Thiorhodovibrio frisius: one gene and its partner. The protein of the gene in region 1 binds, or shares a complex with, the protein of each later gene. Links are inferred from orthologs where the notes say so. Each region holds a gene or a part of one and is shown on either strand. Other genes may lie near its edges.

Evidence for each region. The genes of interacting proteins can lie anywhere in the genome.
Region 2: the proteins of dsbD (region 1) and Thiofri_RS13560 are in contact, whole or in part, in a crystal structure (PDB 1JZD), measured with the Escherichia coli proteins. The link is inferred for Thiorhodovibrio frisius from one-to-one orthologs.

What each region holds. Positions count from the first base shown.
Region 1 is NZ_CP121471.1:3,845,906-3,850,966, reverse strand. Bases 720-3,822 are described here. They hold dsbD (protein-disulfide reductase DsbD), read right to left. Parts: upstream 3,424-3,822; coding sequence 1,015-3,423; downstream 720-1,014. Other genes in these bases: cutA (divalent-cation tolerance protein CutA), read right to left, coding at 3,405-3,731; Thiofri_RS17555 (TlpA family protein disulfide reductase), read right to left, coding at 720-1,004. Outside these bases: aroQ (type II 3-dehydroquinate dehydratase), read right to left, coding at 1-189; more of Thiofri_RS17555, read right to left, coding at 375-719; Thiofri_RS17540 (FxsA family protein), read left to right, coding at 3,937-4,359; Thiofri_RS17535 (glycosyltransferase), read right to left, coding at 4,338-5,061. UniProt on the Escherichia coli protein: Required to facilitate the formation of correct disulfide bonds in some periplasmic proteins and for the assembly of the periplasmic c-type cytochromes.
Region 2 is NZ_CP121471.1:2,943,651-2,947,665, forward strand. The notes cover bases 1-2,995. They hold Thiofri_RS13560 (DsbC family protein), read right to left. Parts: upstream 1,909-2,995; coding sequence 1,093-1,908; downstream 1-1,092. Other genes in these bases: Thiofri_RS13555 (PP2C family protein-serine/threonine phosphatase), read right to left, coding at 114-926; Thiofri_RS13565 (YajQ family cyclic di-GMP-binding protein), read right to left, coding at 1,932-2,414; xerD (site-specific tyrosine recombinase XerD), read right to left, coding at 2,518-2,995. Outside these bases: more of xerD, read right to left, coding at 2,996-3,417; Thiofri_RS13575 (methylated-DNA--[protein]-cysteine S-methyltransferase), read right to left, coding at 3,414-3,881; Thiofri_RS13580 (YcgN family cysteine cluster protein), read left to right, coding at 3,994-4,015. UniProt on the Escherichia coli protein: Acts as a disulfide isomerase, interacting with incorrectly folded proteins to correct non-native disulfide bonds.

The sequences.
Region 1 (5,061 bases):
TCGGTGGATGTGCTCGATCAATGCATGCTCGGCATTGCTCTGCGCGAACAGTAAAGCCACTCCGGCCTGTTGGGCTGCGTCGCGCAGGCGCTGCTCGATCTGCGCAAGTGTAATCTGGCCATAGGTCCCAGGCTCGCGCTGGCCGAGCAGGTTCAGGTTGGGGCCGTTCAGGCAGAGAATGGCCGACATAGGCTGTGCTGAGTTCCTTGACCGGTGAACCGGCCGATCAGTGCGAGAAATCTGAGCCTACACGCCGGTAACTGTGCCTAACGGGCGGCAACGGTCGCAAAAATAGCCGTTTGACTCGAATGTGACAAGGGTAAAGGAAAGTGCGCCGATTTACAAAAATCCGCGCCGGGCGGTGCCCTTGCATGTTACAGCCCTGCCGCTGCTGCCCCCGGAAGGGTTGTGCCGGAATCCGTTGTACCAGAATCGGCGGCCTGCTCGGCTGTGTCTGGCAGCAGGGCGCTGACTTCAGTCCGTAATTGGTCTTCGCCCAGCAACCCTGGTTGAGCGAAAACCGCCCGGCCACGGTGATCGAAAAGCACAGTGAAGGGCAGGGCCTGGGTGCGATTGCCAAAGCGGGCGGCAAGCGCTATCTCCGGCTGACCGCCGAGCAGCACCTGGTAATTGAGCGTGCGTGCGTTGAGGAAGGCTTGGACGTCCTCGGGCGTGTCGATGGCGATGCTCACCACTTGCAGCAAGCCTGGTCCATAGCGGTCTTGCAGGCGCTCAAGCGGACCGATCTGCGCCAGACAGGGGGTGCACCAGCTTGCCCAGAAGTGCATCACCACCACTTTACCAGCCCAATTGTGGCTGCTGACCAAGCGACCGTCGGGAGTGGACAGACGCAGATCCGGGAGCACCTCGGTGCCTGATCGGTCGCGCTGGCTGCCGAAGGTGAGATCCGGATGGTCGTCGATCCAGTGCTGACCGAAGAGCGCCACGCTGATACTGAGTGTGCCGGCCAGTAGGGTGACGAACAGGACTTTCAATACACTCATAACCGCGCACTCATGGCTGGATCTCCTGCAGATGGGCGGCGAACTCCTCCGGCGGCACGAAGCCGACCAAGCGGAAACCGCGCAGCTCTGTGCCCGAGGTATCAAAAAACAGCATGGCCGGCGGACCGGGAATGCCGAAGCGCTCCTGCATCAGTGCCCTGTCCTCGGCATCGTTGGCGGTGACATCGGCCTGGAGCAGGATGAAATCCGCCATGGCGCTTTGGACCGCGGGTTCGGGGAAGGTGTAGCGCTCCATTTCTTTGCAGGATACGCACCAGTCGGCGTAGAAGTCGAGCATCACAGGCTGGCCCTGGGTGGCTGCGGCTGCGAGCTCACGTTCGAGATCGGTAACCGTCTTGATGCGCTTGAATTCGGCATGGGCGCTGCTCTGCGCGCCACCGGCAGGCATTAGCCCGCGCAGTGGTTGCAGGGTATCGCGCCCGCCGGCGGCGGCGCCGACCAGCATCAGGGCGCCATAGACCATTAGCGCAACGCCCAGGCCTTTCCATAGCTTGCGCCAGCCGCTGGCCTGGGCGGGCAGGGGCTCGAGCGCCCCTAGATAAACCGCCGAGGCAATCAGCAGCAGCCCCCAGAACAGCAGCGCAATGGCCACCGGTAGAATGCGCTCAAGCAGCAGCACCGCCACCGCCAGTAGCAGCACGCCAAAGACCGCCTTGACCGCATCCATCCAGGCGCCCGCGCGCGGTAGCAGCTTGCCGGCCGAGGTGCCGATCAGCAGCAGGGGTGCGCCCATGCCGAGCCCGAGTCCGAGCAGGGCGAAAAAGCCGAGTACTGCATCGCCGGTCTTGCCGATGAAGATCAGCGCACCCATCAGCGGCGGGGCGACACAGGGGCCGACGATCAGCGCCGAGAGGGCGCCCATGATGGCCGCGCCGATCAGAGTGCCGCCCTGTTGTTGGTTACTGAGTTCGGTCAGCCGGGTTTGCAGGCTGCTTGGCAGTTGCAGCTCGTAGAAGCCGAACATGGACAGCGCCAGGGCGACGAAAATGCCGGCAAAAAGCGTCAGTATCCAAGGATTTTGGAACGCGGCCTGCAAGTTGGCGCCAAAGAGTCCGGCGATCACGCCGACGATGGCGTAGGTCAGCGCCATCGCCAGCACATAGGCTAGGGACAGCATGAACGCCTGTCGGGTGGTGATGCCCTGACCCTGTCCGGCGATGATGCCGGAGAGAATGGGAATCATCGGGAAGACGCAGGGGGTAAAGGCCAGCAACAGCCCCAGACCGAAGAACAGCGCCAAAGCGCCGAAGATGCCGGCTTTCGCGAGCCGTGCGGCAATTTGGTCCTGCTCGGATACTCGCGCCTCGCCTGCTGTGGGTTCAGCGGCTGCAACCTGCTGAGTGGCAGCCAGGGTTTGCGCGTCGACCAGTCTATCGGTTGGCGGCAGGGCCAGGGTGACGGTTTTGGTCACCGGCGGATAGCAGATGCCGCGTTCGGCACAGCCCTGGAAGGTCGCGATGAGTTCAATCTCGGCTGCTTCGACGCGAGAGCGCAGCAGCGGAATTTCGCCCGTCACCAGGCCATGGTAGATGGCGACATCGCCGATGCTGCCATCCGGGCGCACGGTGTTGGCTTTGATCTCGGCCTCTGGCAGCTTCAGCTTGCCAAGTTGCACGCCCGCAGCTTCGGCCCGCTCAGGGGACAGCCTAAGCGCGATCATGTCGCGGTACATGAAGGTCTCGGGTGCGATAGTCCAGCGCAGCTCGAGCAGGTTGGGCGACTTGATGTCGGCGGAAAAAACGAAGGCTTCTGCGGCAGGAAGAATGTCGTCGTCAAGCCCTAAGCTTTGGCGAGTGCTGGTGCCGAGTGCCGCGCGCAGATTTGAGGCAGCGACTTTATTGGCGTCCGGGCTGGTCGCCGGACTGACAGTCGGACTCATGACCGGACTCATCGCCGGCAGGGCGACTTCGAGCGCGACCTCTTGTGGCGGATAGCAGAAGCCGGCATCGGCGCAGCCCTGGAAGCGGGCGAGCAGGGTCAGGGGGGCAGCGGTGTTCTCGCCGCGCTCAACGGGAATCCGCACTTCAAGCTGATCCCGATAGATGTCGACCTGGCCAAAGAACTGATCCTGCCTGACCTCAGCCGGCGGCAGCTGCGGCTGACCCAGCGTGACTCCGGGTGTCTCGGTGCGAAAACGCAGTTTGTTCTGGTAGAGGTAATACCCGGGTGCGATCTGCCAGCGCACGACTAGTTCATTCGCGCTCAGGGCCGCGACCTCGGGCTGGAAGGCCTGCTCAACGGGCAGGAAGTCCGCTCGCGCCGGCCCGCCCAGCAGGCAGATCAGCCCCGCGAGCAGCAGCCAGGGACTCAGCCAGCCTGGTGGCGCTGATCTGCGCGCGGGCAGTGCTGATTTGCTCTGGTGCGACTGTGGGTGGGTTTTCACGAGCTTTGGGTGCATGTGTCAATCCATTTCAAATACTGATCCGATCCCGCGATAACAGGCACGACAATGAACTCGGGTACCTCGTAGGGGTGTTCCTTAAGGATGCGTGATTCGAGTTCGCGCAGGCGCGCCTGCGTGGTTTTGATCATCATCAGCACCTCGGCATCCTGGCACAGTTGTCCGTCCCAGCGGTAGCAGGATTTCGCGCCGGGCAGCAGTGATACGCAGGCGGCCAGGCCCTCGTTGACTAGCATGGCGGCGAGACGCTCGGCGCAGTCGCTGTCGGGACAGGTGCAGTAGGCAATGCAGGGCGGCGTTGACATCGGGCGGACTCCCTCGGGCGGCTTGATGAATCTGGGTGCCTGAGCCGGTTATTTTAGACCAAAGCATCGCCGCTGCGCGGGCGCGGGGATTGCACTTGCCGGCTGCCCGGTCTAAGGTCGCCGATCAGTGATCGCTGCTCGGATCCATCTTGGTTCTGGTGGCGATAATTTCTTTCTTCAATCCACTGCCTTGCGAGTTCCTATTGTGCTTTGGTTTCTGTTGATTTTTGTCGGTACGCCGCTGATTGAGTTGTATTTTCTGCTCAAGGTCGGCACCATCATCGGGGCGTTGCCGACCATTCTGCTGTCGATTTTCACCGCAGCCCTTGGCGGGTATCTGGTGCGCGAGCAGGGCCTGTCGGTGCTGATGCGGGTGCGCAGCATGGTCGACCGGGGCGAGGTGCCTGCGTTCGAGATGCTCGATGGTGCCATTTTGCTGCTGTGCGGTTTCTCGCTGCTGTTGCCGGGTTTTGTCACTGACGCCCTGGGCTTTCTGCTGTTGATTCCAGCGCTGCGCCATGCCTTGATCCGCCGCTACCTTGCCGTGCAGCCAGCTGCCGGGGATGTAGAGATCAGAACCAGCCGGCGCGAATACATCGATGCGGACTATCGTCGCGAGGATGATTGAGCGATCTGTCCCAGCAGGTCCAGATAGCGACAGGCGCTGCGCTCGGCCTGGTATTCGCTGACCGCAGCGCGCAGGGTGTCGGCGGGCAAGGGGGCATCCAGCGTCGCCGCCATGGCGGTGGCGAGCGCCTCGGCATCGCCCACCGGCACCAGAGAGCCGAAACGTCCTCGCTGAAGAATTTCGGCCGGACCGCTCGGGCAGTCGGTCGCAACCGCTGGCGTGCCTAGGGCCAGGGCTTCGGTCAGCACATTGGGCGAGCCCTCCCAGGCCGATGACAGGGCGAACAGGCTGGCGCGCGCCATAAAGGGGTAGGGATTGGCGACAAACCCCGGAAGACTGACCGCGTCGTTCAGCCCGCGTTCGGCCACCAGTTGCTCCAGTCCCGGGCGGTTCCCGCCCTCGCCGAGGATGATCAGTCGGCACTCACGCTGCTGGTGTAGCTGGGCAAAGGCGCGGATCAGGGTCGGGAAGTCTTTTTGTCGCTGTAGGCGCCCGACGGCCAGGATTACCGGTGGTTGGATGCGGTCGTTGTCGTCGCGCTCTAGCCAGGGATGATGACAGGGCGCGCGTGCGCGGGCGGCGAGCATCGATGTGATGACCGGGTTGCGCACCACATGGATGCGCTTGGCGGGCACGCCGCTAATGGTTGCGACATCATCGGCAACGCCTGCCGAAACTGCGACGATGGCCTCGAGATGCGGG
Region 2 (4,015 bases), 900 kb from region 1 along the record:
CTCGGTAGAGGCCGAAGAGTGAGAAAATTGGAGCGGGGAGAGAAATCGAGAGGGGAAAATAGGGCCCGCGTGAAAATCTTTCGACTGGCCGACCCTCTGCACTGGCGCACCCGCTAGGATTCGGTGTCAACAGGCTCCGTCGAATTCGCCGGCGCGTCCTGTGGTTGCTCAACCTGATTGACGCGCACCAGAGCAACTGTGATGTTATCCACGCCGCCGCGTTTGCAGGCAAGTTTTATCAGGGTGTCAGCCGCTGTCTCTAGGGAGCTTGCGGCGACTAAGACATTCTGTAGTTCCTCGGTGGGCACCATGCCTGTCAGTCCGTCGGAGCACAACAAATAGAGATCGCCCTCGACCAGCTCGGTGGTATCCGTGGTCGCCTTGATGTGCGCAGCCGAGCCTAGGGCACGGGTCAGCACATTGTCGGTGATGCCATATTCGCGGGCATCCGCCAGCGTCGGGAAAAAGCCCTGATCGACCACTTCCTGAATAAAGGAGTGATCGCGTGTGAGCTGCTTTAGCTCGCCGTCGCGCAGCCGGTACAGGCGCGAATCACCGACATGGCCGTAAACCATCCAGCCTTGGCCAAAAAAGCCCATGACGACTGTGGTGCCCATACCGGAGCACTCGGGTTGCTCTTTGGCATGGCGAATAATGGCGACATTGGCCTCATCGACCGCAGCCTCGGTCAGCAGTTGTGCGATGCGAGGCTCTGAGCGGCTAGGTGCCCGCGCAATAAAGCGCTCACCGATCAAGTCAACCGCCATGCGGCTTGCGACCTCTCCCGCGCTGGCCCCACCAACGCCATCAGCAACAATGGCCAGGTAATTCTCGGGGTGCACCGCGACAGAGTCCTCGTTGCCCTTGCGCACCATGCCGAGATGCGTGCGGCTAGCGAACTCCAATGCCGGCTTTTGTTCAGCCACTGCGAACCACCTCTTTCACCTGACCCGCGCAGACCCCGGCAACCCGGAGTATGAATCTGCTGTTTTCACGATAACTCTCATAGCTGGGGCAACCATAGTCGGGGCAACGCGGAGAATGACTCTGCTGTTCTCACAGAGCAACCACAGACGAAAAAATCATCCGCACCTACTTGGAGGTGGCATCGAGCAATTTGGCCAGACGGTCTGGCTCTACATAACCAGGAATCATATCGCCCGATTCCAGCACAATCGCTGGCGTTCCTTGGATGCCCAGCATTTCTCCGAGCGCCATATGCTCCTTGACCGGATTTTTGCATGTCGCCGACGCCACTTGCTCGCCGTTCTTGGCGGCAGTCATCGCGGCTTTCTGGTTATCGGCACACCAGACGGAAACGGCCTTGTCGTAGGATGGGCTGCCCGCACCGCTGCGTGGGAAGAACAGATAGCGGACGGTGATTCCCGCCTGATTATAACCATCGATCTGGTGGTGCAGCTTGCGGCAGTAACCGCAGTCGATATCGGTAAAGACAGTGATTTCATGCTTGGGATTATCGGCGGCAAAAATGATGGCTTCGTCATCCCCAACGCCTGCCATGGTGCGCTGACGTGCCTCGGCCTGGGCCGCTTCGACGATATTCTCGCGAGTCTGCAAGTCAACAATGGCGCCGTCGATCAGGTAGCGACCGTCGGCAGTCACAAACATCACCTGCGGGCCTATGTCCACCTGGTAGAGCCCGTCGATGACTGATGGTTTGACCGTCGTTGGCTTGTCCTCTGGCAGTACCTTGGCCAGCGCGGCACGGATGGTAGCGGCATCGTCCGCTTGCACCGGGCCAGCCAGGGCCAAGCCCAGGGCGACCAAGGGCAAAAGCAAGGCAGCCTTCAGCAATGAAACTCCAGGGTTCTGGAAATGGCTGGGAAGATAGCCGTTGGAATGGCTGAGATACTGGAAATCGCCCTGGGGATTGATGGATACCATCATGCAAAAAACCTCGCTAACAATGTCTAATCGCGAAAATTGGTGAACTGAAGCGGCAGCTTCCAGTCGGTATTGCGCAACTCGGCGATGGCGTCTTGAAGATCATCGCGTTTTTTGCCGCTGATTCGCACCTGATCGCCCTGAATCTGCGCCTGCACCTTGAGCTTGCTGGCCTTGAGCGCTTTGACCATGCGCTTGGCGGTGTCCGAGTCAACGCCCTGCTTGATGCCAACGCGCTGGCGGGCTGCATTCAGGGTGGTGACGGGTTCGTCGATCTCAAGCGCGGCGAGATCGACTGAGCGTTTGACAAGCTTCTGGCGCAAAATGTCCATCATTTGCCCCAGTTGGAATTCCTGCTCGGCGTGCAGCTCAATGGCACCATCCTGCAGCTCAAAACGCGCTTCAACGCCTTTGAAATCAAACCGCGTTGCAATCTCGCGCGCGGCTTGATCGACAGCATTGCGGACTTCCTGCAGGTCGGCCTCCGCGACCACATCAAACGACGGCATTGCACCTCCACCAGAATATTCAGCAGCCTGATTAAGCCGAAAGGCTACCATAGTTTCGCGCAGTGGCGAGAGTGTTTGCGCCACAGCGGGCACGCACAATTGCTCAGGCGCGCGGATGGTGCCGGGCGTGCATTTCCTGCAAGCGCGCGTTGGCAACATGGGTATAGATCTGGGTGGTAGAAAGATCGCTGTGACCAAGCAGCATCTGCACCACACGCAGATCGGCACCATGGTTGAGCAAATGCGTGGCGAAAGCATGCCGCAGGCTGTGGGGAGAAAGCTCCACCACAATCCCGGCCTCGAGTGCATAACGTTTGATCAGCTGCCAGAAGGCCTGACGGGTCATACAGCAGCCGCGGCTGGTCGGAAACACCTGGCCGCACTGGCGCGCCCCCAGCAGCTCGGCCCGCGGCCCGCGCGCAAAGTCCGTCAGCCAGGACAGAGCTTCCTCGCCCAGAGGCACCAGCCGCTCCTTGCTGCCCTTGCCCATCACCCGCACCACGCCCTGATTCAGGCTGACTGAATTCCATTCAAGGGTTACCAGTTCCGTCACCCGCAAGCCGGTGGCATAAAGCACCTCAAGCATGGTGCGATCCCGATGCCCGCGCGCGAGTTCGGTATCAGGTGCCTGGAGCAGAGCTTCGACATCGGCCTCGCTCAGACTGCGCGGCAGCGGGCGCCCGAGTTTGGGTGCATCAATGCGCGTGCTCGGGTCTTTGTCAACCAGCCCCTGGCGCAACAGATAACCGTAGAACTGACGCAGACAGGACAGCACCCGCGCCGAGGAGCGCGGCTTGAGCCCCTTGCCCGCCAGCGCCCCGAGATAATCCATCAAGTCGATACGATCCGCCGCAGCCGGCTCCCGACCTTGGGCAGCTTCGAGCCACTCGCAGTAGGCACGCAAATCGGACTGATAGGCCGAGAGGGTATTGGCACTCAGGCCCCGCTCCATCCAGAGCGCATCGGCGAAAGCTTCCACCATGGCCGCAGTTGCGTCTTTCATGCACCAAACTCCGTCAAATCCACGTTCTCATGCCGCAGCAGCCAGACCTTGATGCACATGGATGCGCCATCGGTCTGTCCAGCAAAACCACCGAGACCGCGCTGCGCCACAACCCGATGACAGGGCACCAGAATCGGGCAGGGATTGGCGCGACAGGCGTTACCCACCGCGCGCGCGCTGCTGCCGAGTTCCGCCGCCAAATCACCATAGCGTTTGACCGCCCCACTTGGAATCCGCCGCAGTGCCTGCCACACGCGCTGCTGAAACGCCGTGCCCACAAGTTGCAAGACAATGCTGAAGTCGTGAGTTGCATCGCGAAAATAGGCATGAAACTCTTGCTCAAGCCAGGCTGGCGCGGCCAAGGTGGGGCGGTGCGCGCAAGCCTTGTGCATCGGCAGGCGCACACAGCGAACCGCACGCCGCTGCCAATGCACGCTGAGCGCACCGAGCGGTGTGTCGATCATGGAGCATTCGCAGTCATTCAGCATCTGGCGCTCAACCCGGGACCGAACATCAGCTTGAGATCGGTATAATGCGGCCATTCTCCCCCCACGCATTCATCAGAGGTCACCCGGTTTGAACGACGCCCACCCGCCCT